Regions from separate parts of the Burkholderia seminalis genome, predicted to be linked through region 1. Evidence: riboswitches for the same ligand, from Rfam matches in the RefSeq annotation. Region 1 holds a riboswitch; the other holds the start of a gene.
The links. A riboswitch is a leader RNA that binds a small molecule or an ion and turns the genes downstream of it on or off. The one in region 1 is predicted to bind cobalamin.
Positions count from the first base shown of each region.

Region 2: another riboswitch for cobalamin. It lies ahead of WJ12_RS32490 (CbtB domain-containing protein); the one in region 1 lies ahead of cobW (cobalamin biosynthesis protein CobW).

Region 1 covers NZ_CP013398.1:1,815,352-1,819,714, forward strand. The annotation lists gene WJ12_RS08195 (cobalamin biosynthesis protein) at 1-355, opposite strand, end outside; gene cobA (uroporphyrinogen-III C-methyltransferase) at 352-1,161, opposite strand; cobalamin riboswitch at 1,272-1,507, opposite strand; cobalamin riboswitch at 1,622-1,887, shown strand; gene cobW (cobalamin biosynthesis protein CobW) at 2,217-3,305, shown strand; gene cobN (cobaltochelatase subunit CobN) at 3,312-4,363, shown strand, end outside.
Region 2 covers NZ_CP013400.1:2,688,838-2,693,200, reverse strand. The annotation lists gene WJ12_RS32500 (inorganic phosphate transporter) at 173-1,765, opposite strand; gene WJ12_RS32495 (histidine phosphatase family protein) at 1,906-2,523, opposite strand; cobalamin riboswitch at 2,574-2,712, shown strand; gene WJ12_RS32490 (CbtB domain-containing protein) at 2,746-2,955, shown strand; gene WJ12_RS32485 (CbtA family protein) at 2,969-3,706, shown strand; gene WJ12_RS32480 (LysR family transcriptional regulator) at 3,703-4,363, opposite strand, start outside.

The DNA of each region.
Region 1 (4,363 bases):
CCGTCACGCCGTCCCGGATGGATTTGGGGCCCAGCAGCCGGCCATGCGGCGCCGCGAGCTGCGCGCAGGGTTCGGCCACGCCCGCCACCCCGAAGCGCGCCAGCGCGGCGTCCGACGGGCCGCTCGCGGCCAGTTCGGGACGGCTCGCCAGCTGCGCCGCGTCGAACGCGACGAGCGGCCAGCCGCGGCGCGCGCACAGCATGCGCAGCGCCCGCGCACACGCCTTGTCGGCGAGCGTCGCGACGAGCGCCGGTTCGGCGGCCGGGTAACGCGCCAGCGCCGCACGGATCGCGGCATCGAGCTGCGCGGCCGTGACGCCCGCGCGAAAACCGATGCCGAGCGCGACGCGCATCATGCGCGGCCGCCGAGCGCCGCACGCACGGCCGGATCGTCGGCAAGCGCCGCGACGCGGCCGATCACGACGATGGCCGGTGAACCGATGCCGGTTGCGCCGACGCGTTCGACGAGCGTGTCGAGCGTCGCGAGGACCTGCCGCTGCTCGGGGCGGGTCGCATGCTCGATCGCCGCGCACGGCGTATCGCCGGGCAGGCCGCCGCCGCGCAGCGCGGCGGTGATCGCGTCGAGCCGGCGGATGCCCATGTAGATCACGATCGTCATGCGCGTGGCCGCGAGCGCGCGCCAGTCGGGCTCGTCGGCGCCCGCGCCGTGGCCCGTGACGAAGATCACGCCCTGCGCGGCGCCGCGCTGCGTGACCGGGATGCCGAGCGCGGCCGGCGCGGCAATGCCTGCGGTGATGCCGTTCACGATCTCGACCGCAAAACCCGCCGCGCCCAGCGCGGCCAGTTCCTCGCCGCCGCGGCCGAACACGAACGGATCGCCGCCCTTGAGCCGCGCGACGCTGCGGCCCGCCCGCAAGTGCGCGAGCATCGCGGCGACGATCGCTTCCTGCGGCGTCGACGCATGGCCGCCGCGCTTGCCGACGTGCTCGACCTGCGCATCGGCGCGTGCATGGCGCAGCACGTCGGGATTCACGAGATCGTCGACGAGCAGCACGTCGGCCGCGCCGATCGCACGCACGGCCTTGAGCGTCAGCAGGTCGGCGTCGCCGGGGCCGGCGCCGATGAGCCACGCGCGGCTCATCGCACGCGGCACGGCACGCACCGTGTCGAAACAGTGGAAAGGAACAGGCGGGCGGCACATCGGCGGCCGGCGGGCAGGCAGTGCATGACGGATCGGACGAAGCCCGCGCGGACGCGGGCGGAATGCGCACCCCATCCGTCCCCCGCGGATCGGGCGTTCGGCGAGCATTGGGCTCGCCCCTTGCGTCGGCCGGTATCCGGGCTGGCCGCTTGCCAGGCCGCAGCCTTCCCGCCCGGTGAAGGGCAGTGGCATCGCGGGCGGCCTGGGCGCGTGCGCGGGGAGCGCGGCGCGCGGGCGGCGTACCGTTGCGGGGACAGCACAGGCCGGGCGGTCGTCCGCCTCCTGTTTCCCGTTTAACTGCATGCACGGAATGCGCATGCGAGCACCGAACGCGGCGCATACGATAGCACAGCGGTTCGCCCGCGCGAACCGGCCACGGCCGGCCTCCGGCACGGTGCGCCGGCGGTGCGCAACGCAGTCCGGCGCCCCGTGCCGCCTTGACGCTCCCGGCCCCGCCGCCTACACTCGCACGCGTTTTGGTGCTCGCGCGTGCCGCTCCGGCGCGCGCAGTTAAACGGGAAACAGGGAGCCTGCCTGCACCGCAGTCGAGCCAACCTGTGCTGCCCCCGCAACGGTAAGCGAACGTGTCGCGCGCGAGCGCGATGCAGCGCCGCTTCGCCGCCTGCCGCGTGCAGGCGGACGACCGCCACTGGATGCCGCGCGCATCCGGGAAGGCGAAGCGGCGTGTTCGCCAGCCCGGATACCGGCCTAAACGTTGGGGTTCAGCGCCGCGGGGAGGCGGCGCATCGTCCACGGCCGCAGCAGGCCCGACGCCCGGGGTGTTCCGCTTCCTCCGCCGATCAGCCCCCCGCGCGAACGCGCCGGGCCGGGACGGCGAACGGCAGGCGGCGCGGGCAGGGCCGGCGGCAGCCGTGTTGGCATTCACGATGTCGACCGTTCGCAAGGAAGCACCATGTCCGATTCGTTGTTCCGCCCGTCGCGCGGTTGTTCGCGCGGATCGCGCGGCGGTCTGCCTGCGCGTCGCCCGATGAATGGCCTCGCCGCCGCCAACGCGACGATCCCGTCCTGATTCCCTCTTCGACACCGGACCTACCATGACCCTACGCAAGCTTCCCGTCACGATCGTCACGGGCTTTCTCGGCAGCGGCAAGACGACGCTGATGCGCCACATCCTGCAGCACGCCGCGGGCCGCCGCATCGCGGTGATCGTCAACGAATTCGGCGAGCTCGGCATCGACGGCGAGATCCTCAAGGGCTGCGGCATCGGCTGCGAGGACGCCGACGGCGCGCAGGGCGAAGCGTCGGGCCAGCTGTACGAACTCGCGAACGGCTGCCTGTGCTGCACCGTGCAGGAAGAGTTCTACCCGGTGATGGAGGCGCTCGTCGAACGGCGCGCGGACATCGACCACGTGCTGATCGAGACATCGGGCCTCGCGCTGCCGAAGCCGCTCGTGCAGGCGTTCAACTGGCCGACGATCCGCAACAGCTTCACGGTCGACGCGGTCGTGACCGTGGTCGACGGGCCGGCCGCCGCGAGCGGCCAGTTCGCGGAAAACCCGCAGGCCGTCGACGCGCAGCGCCGCGCCGATCCGAACCTCGACCACGAATCGCCGCTGCACGAACTGTTCGCCGATCAGCTGTCGTCGGCCGATCTGGTGATCGTGAACAAGGCCGATCTGGTCGGCGACGCGGAATTCGCCCGGATCGAAACCGCGATCCGCGACGAGATTCCGCCGCAGGTGAAGATCGTGCGCGCGACGCGCGGCGAGCTCGATCTCGCGATGCTGCTCGGCCTCGAATCGGCATCGGAAGAAACGATCCACCTGCGTCACGATCATCACGGCTCGGCCGACGACGGTGATCACGATCACCATCACGACGATTTCGACTCGGTGGTCGTGTCCGGCGACGCCGGCACGCGCGAGGCGACGATCGCCGCGCTGCAGCGCGTGGTCGAAGCGCACACGATCTACCGCGCGAAAGGGTTCGCCGCGCTGCCCGGCGCGCCGATGCGGCTCGTGATCCAGGGCGTCGGCCGCCGCTTCGACAGCTATTTCGACCGACGCTGGCAGGACGGCGAAACGCGCGCGAGCCGCTTCGTGCTGATCGGCGAGGATCTCGACGCGGCCGCGCTGCAACGCGCGTTCGACGCCGCGTGCGCGGCCGAGCCGCAACAGGCGTAACGCACGATGCATCTGCTGCGCACCACGCCGGGCGGCTTCGTCGACGATACGCAGGGCGTCGTCCGGATCGACCAGCAGCCGGCCGACATCGTGATCCTGAGTTCGGCCGACACGACGCTGTCGCTGCTCGCGAGCGTCGTGCCGCGGTTGCCGGCCGGGTTCCCGAGCGTGCGGCTCGCGAACGTCACGTTCCTGCGGCAGCCGGCGTCCGTCGATTTCTACGTCGACGACGTGCTGCGTCATGCGAAGACGGTCGTGATCGATCATCTCGGCGGCGAAGCGTACTGGCCGTACGGGATCGAGCAGGCCGTGTCGCTCGCGTCGAAGCGCGGGCAGCAGCTCGCGATGTTCTCGGGCGACCTGCAGGAAGATCCGAACCTCGTCGCGAAGAGCACCGTCACGCCGGCGCTGTGCCGGCTGTGGTGGCGCTATCTGCGCGAGGGCGGCGTGCACAATGCCGACGCGCTGCTGCGCAGCATCGCGTTCCATACGCTCGGTTTCGGCGCCGAACCCGAGCCGCCGCGCCCGCTGCCGGCCGCCGCGCTGTATCACCCGGCGCGCGACCGCGCGAGCGTCGACGACTGGCGGCCGCGCTGGACGCCCGGCGCGCCCGTCGTCGCGATCCTGTTCTATCGCGCGCACTGGCAGGCCGCGAACACGGCCGTGTTCGACGCGCTGGCCGACGCACTGATCGCCGAGGGGCTGAATCCGTTGCCGATCGCGGTGACGTCGCTGAAGGATGCAGTGAGCCGCGAAGTCATCACGCAACTTTGCGACACGCACGGCGTCGCGCTCGTATTGAACACGACCGCGTTCGCGGCCGGCGCGATCGACAGCCCCGAACACGACGTGCTCGCCGGCGACGCACCGGTGCTGCAGGTGATCCTGTCCGGCGGCAACCGCGACGCATGGGTGGCCGACAACCAGGGCCTGCATGCGCGCGACATCGCGATGCATATCGCGCTGCCCGAAGTCGACGGGCGCATCGTCACGCGTGCGGTGAGCTTCAAGGGGCTCGCGTATCGCTGCCCGCATACCGAGGTCGACGTCGTGCGCTA
Region 2 (4,363 bases), on a different replicon from region 1:
GTGCGGATGCGCTCCAGATCTTGCGCTTCAATTCGGAACGAGGAGGGGACGGCATGGTGCGCGCACGGACATTCGAACGCTGCGGCGGATCGGTGCGGAGGGGCGCGGAGGCGAGCGGTGAATCTTCCACGACAGGCGGCCGGCTGATACCGGCCACCCGTTGCAACCCGAATCAAGCCAGCGACCGGAACAACCAGTAGAGCCCGCCGGCAAGCGCGATCGACGCCGGCAGCGTCAGCACCCACGCGAGCACGAGGCTGCGCACCGTGCTCCATTGCAGTCCGGAGCCGTTCGCCGCCATCGTGCCCGCGACACCCGACGACAATACGTGGGTCGTCGACACGGGCAGGCCGTACACGTCGGCGGCGCCGATCGTCAGCATCGCGACGAGTTCGGCCGATGCGCCCTGTCCATACGTCAGATGCTGCTTGCCGATTTTTTCGCCGACGGTCACGACGATCCGCTTCCAGCCGACCATCGTGCCGAGGCCCAGCGCGATCGCGACGGCGACCTTCACCCAGGTCGGAATGAACTTGGTCGCGTGGTCTAGCTGCTTGCGATAGTTGTCGATCGCGAGCTTGTCGTCGGCGGCGAACGCGGGCTGACCGGACTTCTCGATCAGGCGGATGGCTTCGGAGACGAGATACATCGTGTTGCGCACGTTGTCGACGTCGCGCTGCGGCACGGCCGCCATCGAGCCCGACGCGCCGACCGCGGTCGCGAGCGACGTCGACAGTTGCTGCACGGCCGGCAGCACGGCGGGCGTCAGTTCGCGATGCTGAACGTAGTGCTCGACGTCGGCGCGCGGGTTCGCGGACGGCGCGACGCCGTTCGTGTACTTGCCGAACGTCGCGGCCGCCTGGTTCGCGACCGCCACGAAGGTTTGCGATTCGGCCGGCGTGACGGCCTTGTTCAGCGCATACGCGGTCGGCACCGTGCCGATCAGGATCAGCATGATGAGGCCCATCCCTTTCTGTCCGTCGTTCGACCCGTGTGCGAACGACACGCCCGTGCAGGTCAGGATCAGCAGGCAGCGAATCCAGAACGGCGGCGGCTGATCCTTCGGCGGCTCCTTGTACAGCTCGGGAATCCGCACGAGCGCTTTCAGCACGAGCAGCAGCAGCGCCGCGCACAGGAAGCCGACGATCGGCGAGACCAGCAGCGACTTGCCGACGCCGAGCGCCTGACCCCAGTCGACGCCGCTCGTGCCGGACGGCCCGTGCATCAGCTGGTTCATCAGCCCGACGCCGATGATCGACCCGATCAGCGTATGCGAGCTCGACGAGGGCAACCCGAAATACCAGGTCGCGAGGTTCCACACGATCGCGGCGATCAGCAGCGCGAACACCATCGCGAAGCCCGCCCCGCTGCCGACCTGCAGGATCAGCTCGACGGGCAGCAACTGCAGGATCCCGAACGCGACGGCGCCGCTCGAGACCATCACGCCGAGGAAGTTCCACATGCCCGACCAGATCACCGCGACGTTCGGCGTCAGCGAATGCGTATAGATCACGGTGGCGACCGCATTCGCGGTGTCGTGGAAGCCGTTGACGAATTCGAAGCCGAGCGCGATCAGCAATGCCGCGCCGAGCAACAGGTACGGAAACAGCGAGCCTTCGCGGACCGGCGACAGATCGTCGAACAGGTGCGTGCCGATATAGAGGGCGCCGAGCACGAGCACCAGCAGGAACACGGCATAGCCGATCTGCCTGGTACGTTCGATGGAGCCGGCGTTGTTCGGGGCGGACGAAGCAGGTTGATTCATGACGGCATCTCGTGAGGGAACCGCGTCCGATCCTAGCGGTGACCAGCAGTCAGTTTGATGACAGTCGGGACCACGAACGGTGTGTCTTACGGGATGTAAGCTGATTGGCCGAATGCTCGGCGCTGCGTCGCCCTGATCGCTCACATAGTGGGCGCAACGGTGGTTGACGCACCGGCGTCGCGTCGGTCGTCATCCGGCGCGACCCATGACCAGCCGTCCGGCGAAGCGGCGAACGTCGTGCATGACAGCGGCGCGATGTCGAGACGCGCGGCCGCCGCCGGATCCATCCGCAGCACATGCGCGAGGGCCGCACGGACGAGCGGCGCGTGCGTGATCGCGATCACGTCGCGACCAGGCGGCAGCGCGTTCAACCATGTGCCGACCCGATGCGCGGCGGCTGCGAACGATTCGCCGCCGTGCGGCGAGGCGGACGGATCGCCGATCCACGCGGCAAGTTCGCCCGGCAGATCGCGTGCGAGGTCGCTCAGGCGCTTGCCGCGCCAGTTGCCGTAGTCGATGTCGCGCAGCGCGTCGTCGACGTCGGCGCGCAGCCCGAGCGCATCGGCGGTCTGCCGCGCACAGCATGCGGGGCTGCACAGCACGACGAGCGATCCGCCGGCGCGTGACCACCGGCCGCGCCACGCGGCAGCTTCGGCGCGCCCGCGCGCGTCGAGCGGATCGTCGTCGGGGAACGTGCCGGTGCGCATCGCCCGGGTCGATGCGTGTGCGATCAGGCGCAACGAGGCATGCAGGGTCATGTCGATGGTCGGATGATCCGGAACGGGACGTGATTGTCACCGCGCGATCACTTCAATACGCGCCCGTTCGCGCGTACAATTCGCCCGATACGAAACGCGGAAGCCGGTGCAATTCCGGCGCGGTCGCGCCACTGTAACCGGAGAATCGACGATCCCGGAAGCCAGACCTGCCTTCGTACCCATCCATCATTTGTCGGGGCGCGATTCCCCTGAGGTGCATCCATGAGCGAAGCAGTGCTGAAGCCGGCGGTCGTGCCGGCCCCCATCCCCGTCCGTGAACTGTTGCCCTGGGCCGTATTCGTCGGCCTGATCCTGTTGCTCGCCCTGTATTTCGTCGGCGCGGAACAAGGCGCGACGTCGCTCGTGCCGGGCATGTATGTCCACGAGTTCGTCCACGACGGCCGCCATCTGCTCGGCTTTCCCTGCCACTGACGCGGAGCACACGATGGTCGGAAAGCTGCTCATGCGCGGGATGCTCGCAGGCATCGCCGCGGGTCTCATCACGTTCGGTTTCGCGAAAATCGTCGGCGAACCGCAAGTCGATCGGGCGATCTCCCTTGAAGAAAAACTCGATGCCGCCAAGGGCGACGAGCCCGGGCACGATCACGATCACGAGGTCGAACTGGTCAGCCGCCACACCCAGGCCGGTCTCGGCCTGCTGACGGGCGTCGTGACCTATGGCGCGGCTTTCGGCGGACTGTTCTCGCTGGTCTTTGCCTATGCGTACGGGCGCGGCGGCCGCCTGCCGGCACGGCAGCTCGCCGCGTGGCTCGCGCTGGCGGCGTTCATCGCCCTCGTGATCGTGCCGAACATCAAGTACCCGGCCAATCCGCCGGCGGTCGGCGACCCCGATACGATCGGCCAGCGCACGGGCCTGTTCTTCCTGATGATCGCGATCTCGATCGCGACGATGGTGTTCTCGGTCGGCGTGCGCCGCCACCTGCTGGCGAAGCTCGGTCAATGGAACGCGTCGATCGTCGCGGGCCTCGTGTTCGTCGCGATCATCGCGGCCGTGCAGCTGGGGTTGCCGTCGTTCGACGAGGTACCGGCCGCATTCCCGGCTGCCTTGCTGTGGAAGTTCCGCGTCGCCGCGCTCGGGATGCAGGCGATCATGTGGACGACGATCGGCCTGCTGTTCGGTGCCTGGGTCGAACGCAGCGAACGCATCGCGATGCGCGCCTAGCGCAGCATGCGCGGCGCGCTCCACGTCGATTCGCGCGCCAGCGCGACGAACGCGGCCAGATAGTCGATCGATGCATCCGCCTCGCGGATGCCGAGGAAGATCTGCTTCGCGATTCCCTTCTTGCCGAGCTTGACCGGCACGACCGGCATCCGGTCGGCGTACTCGTCGGCCAGCCATCTCGGCAGCGCGGCCACGCCGCGCCCGCTCGCCACCATCTGCAGCATGATGTCGGTCGTCTCGATCGACTTGTGCCGCCTCGGCACGATGCCGGCCGGCGTCAGGAACTGGTTGTAGATGTCGAGCCGGTCGGTTTCGACGGGGTACGTGATCAGGATCTCGTCGGTCAGCTGCTCGGGCGTGACGTAGTCGGCGTTCGCGAACCGGTGCGAGTCGGCGACCACCAGCACCTGCTCGTAATCGAACACGGGATCGAAGCGCAACCCCGGCTTGTTCAACGGGTCGGGTGTCACGAGCACGTCGACGTCATGGCCGAACAGCGCGCCGATGCCGCCGAACTGGAAGCGCTGCTTCACGTCCACGTCGACGTCGGGCCAGCGCGACAGGTACGGCGACACGACCTTCAGCAGCCACTGGTAGCACGGGTGGCATTCCATCCCGATGCGCAGCGTGCCGCGCTCGCCCTTCGCGTACTGCTTC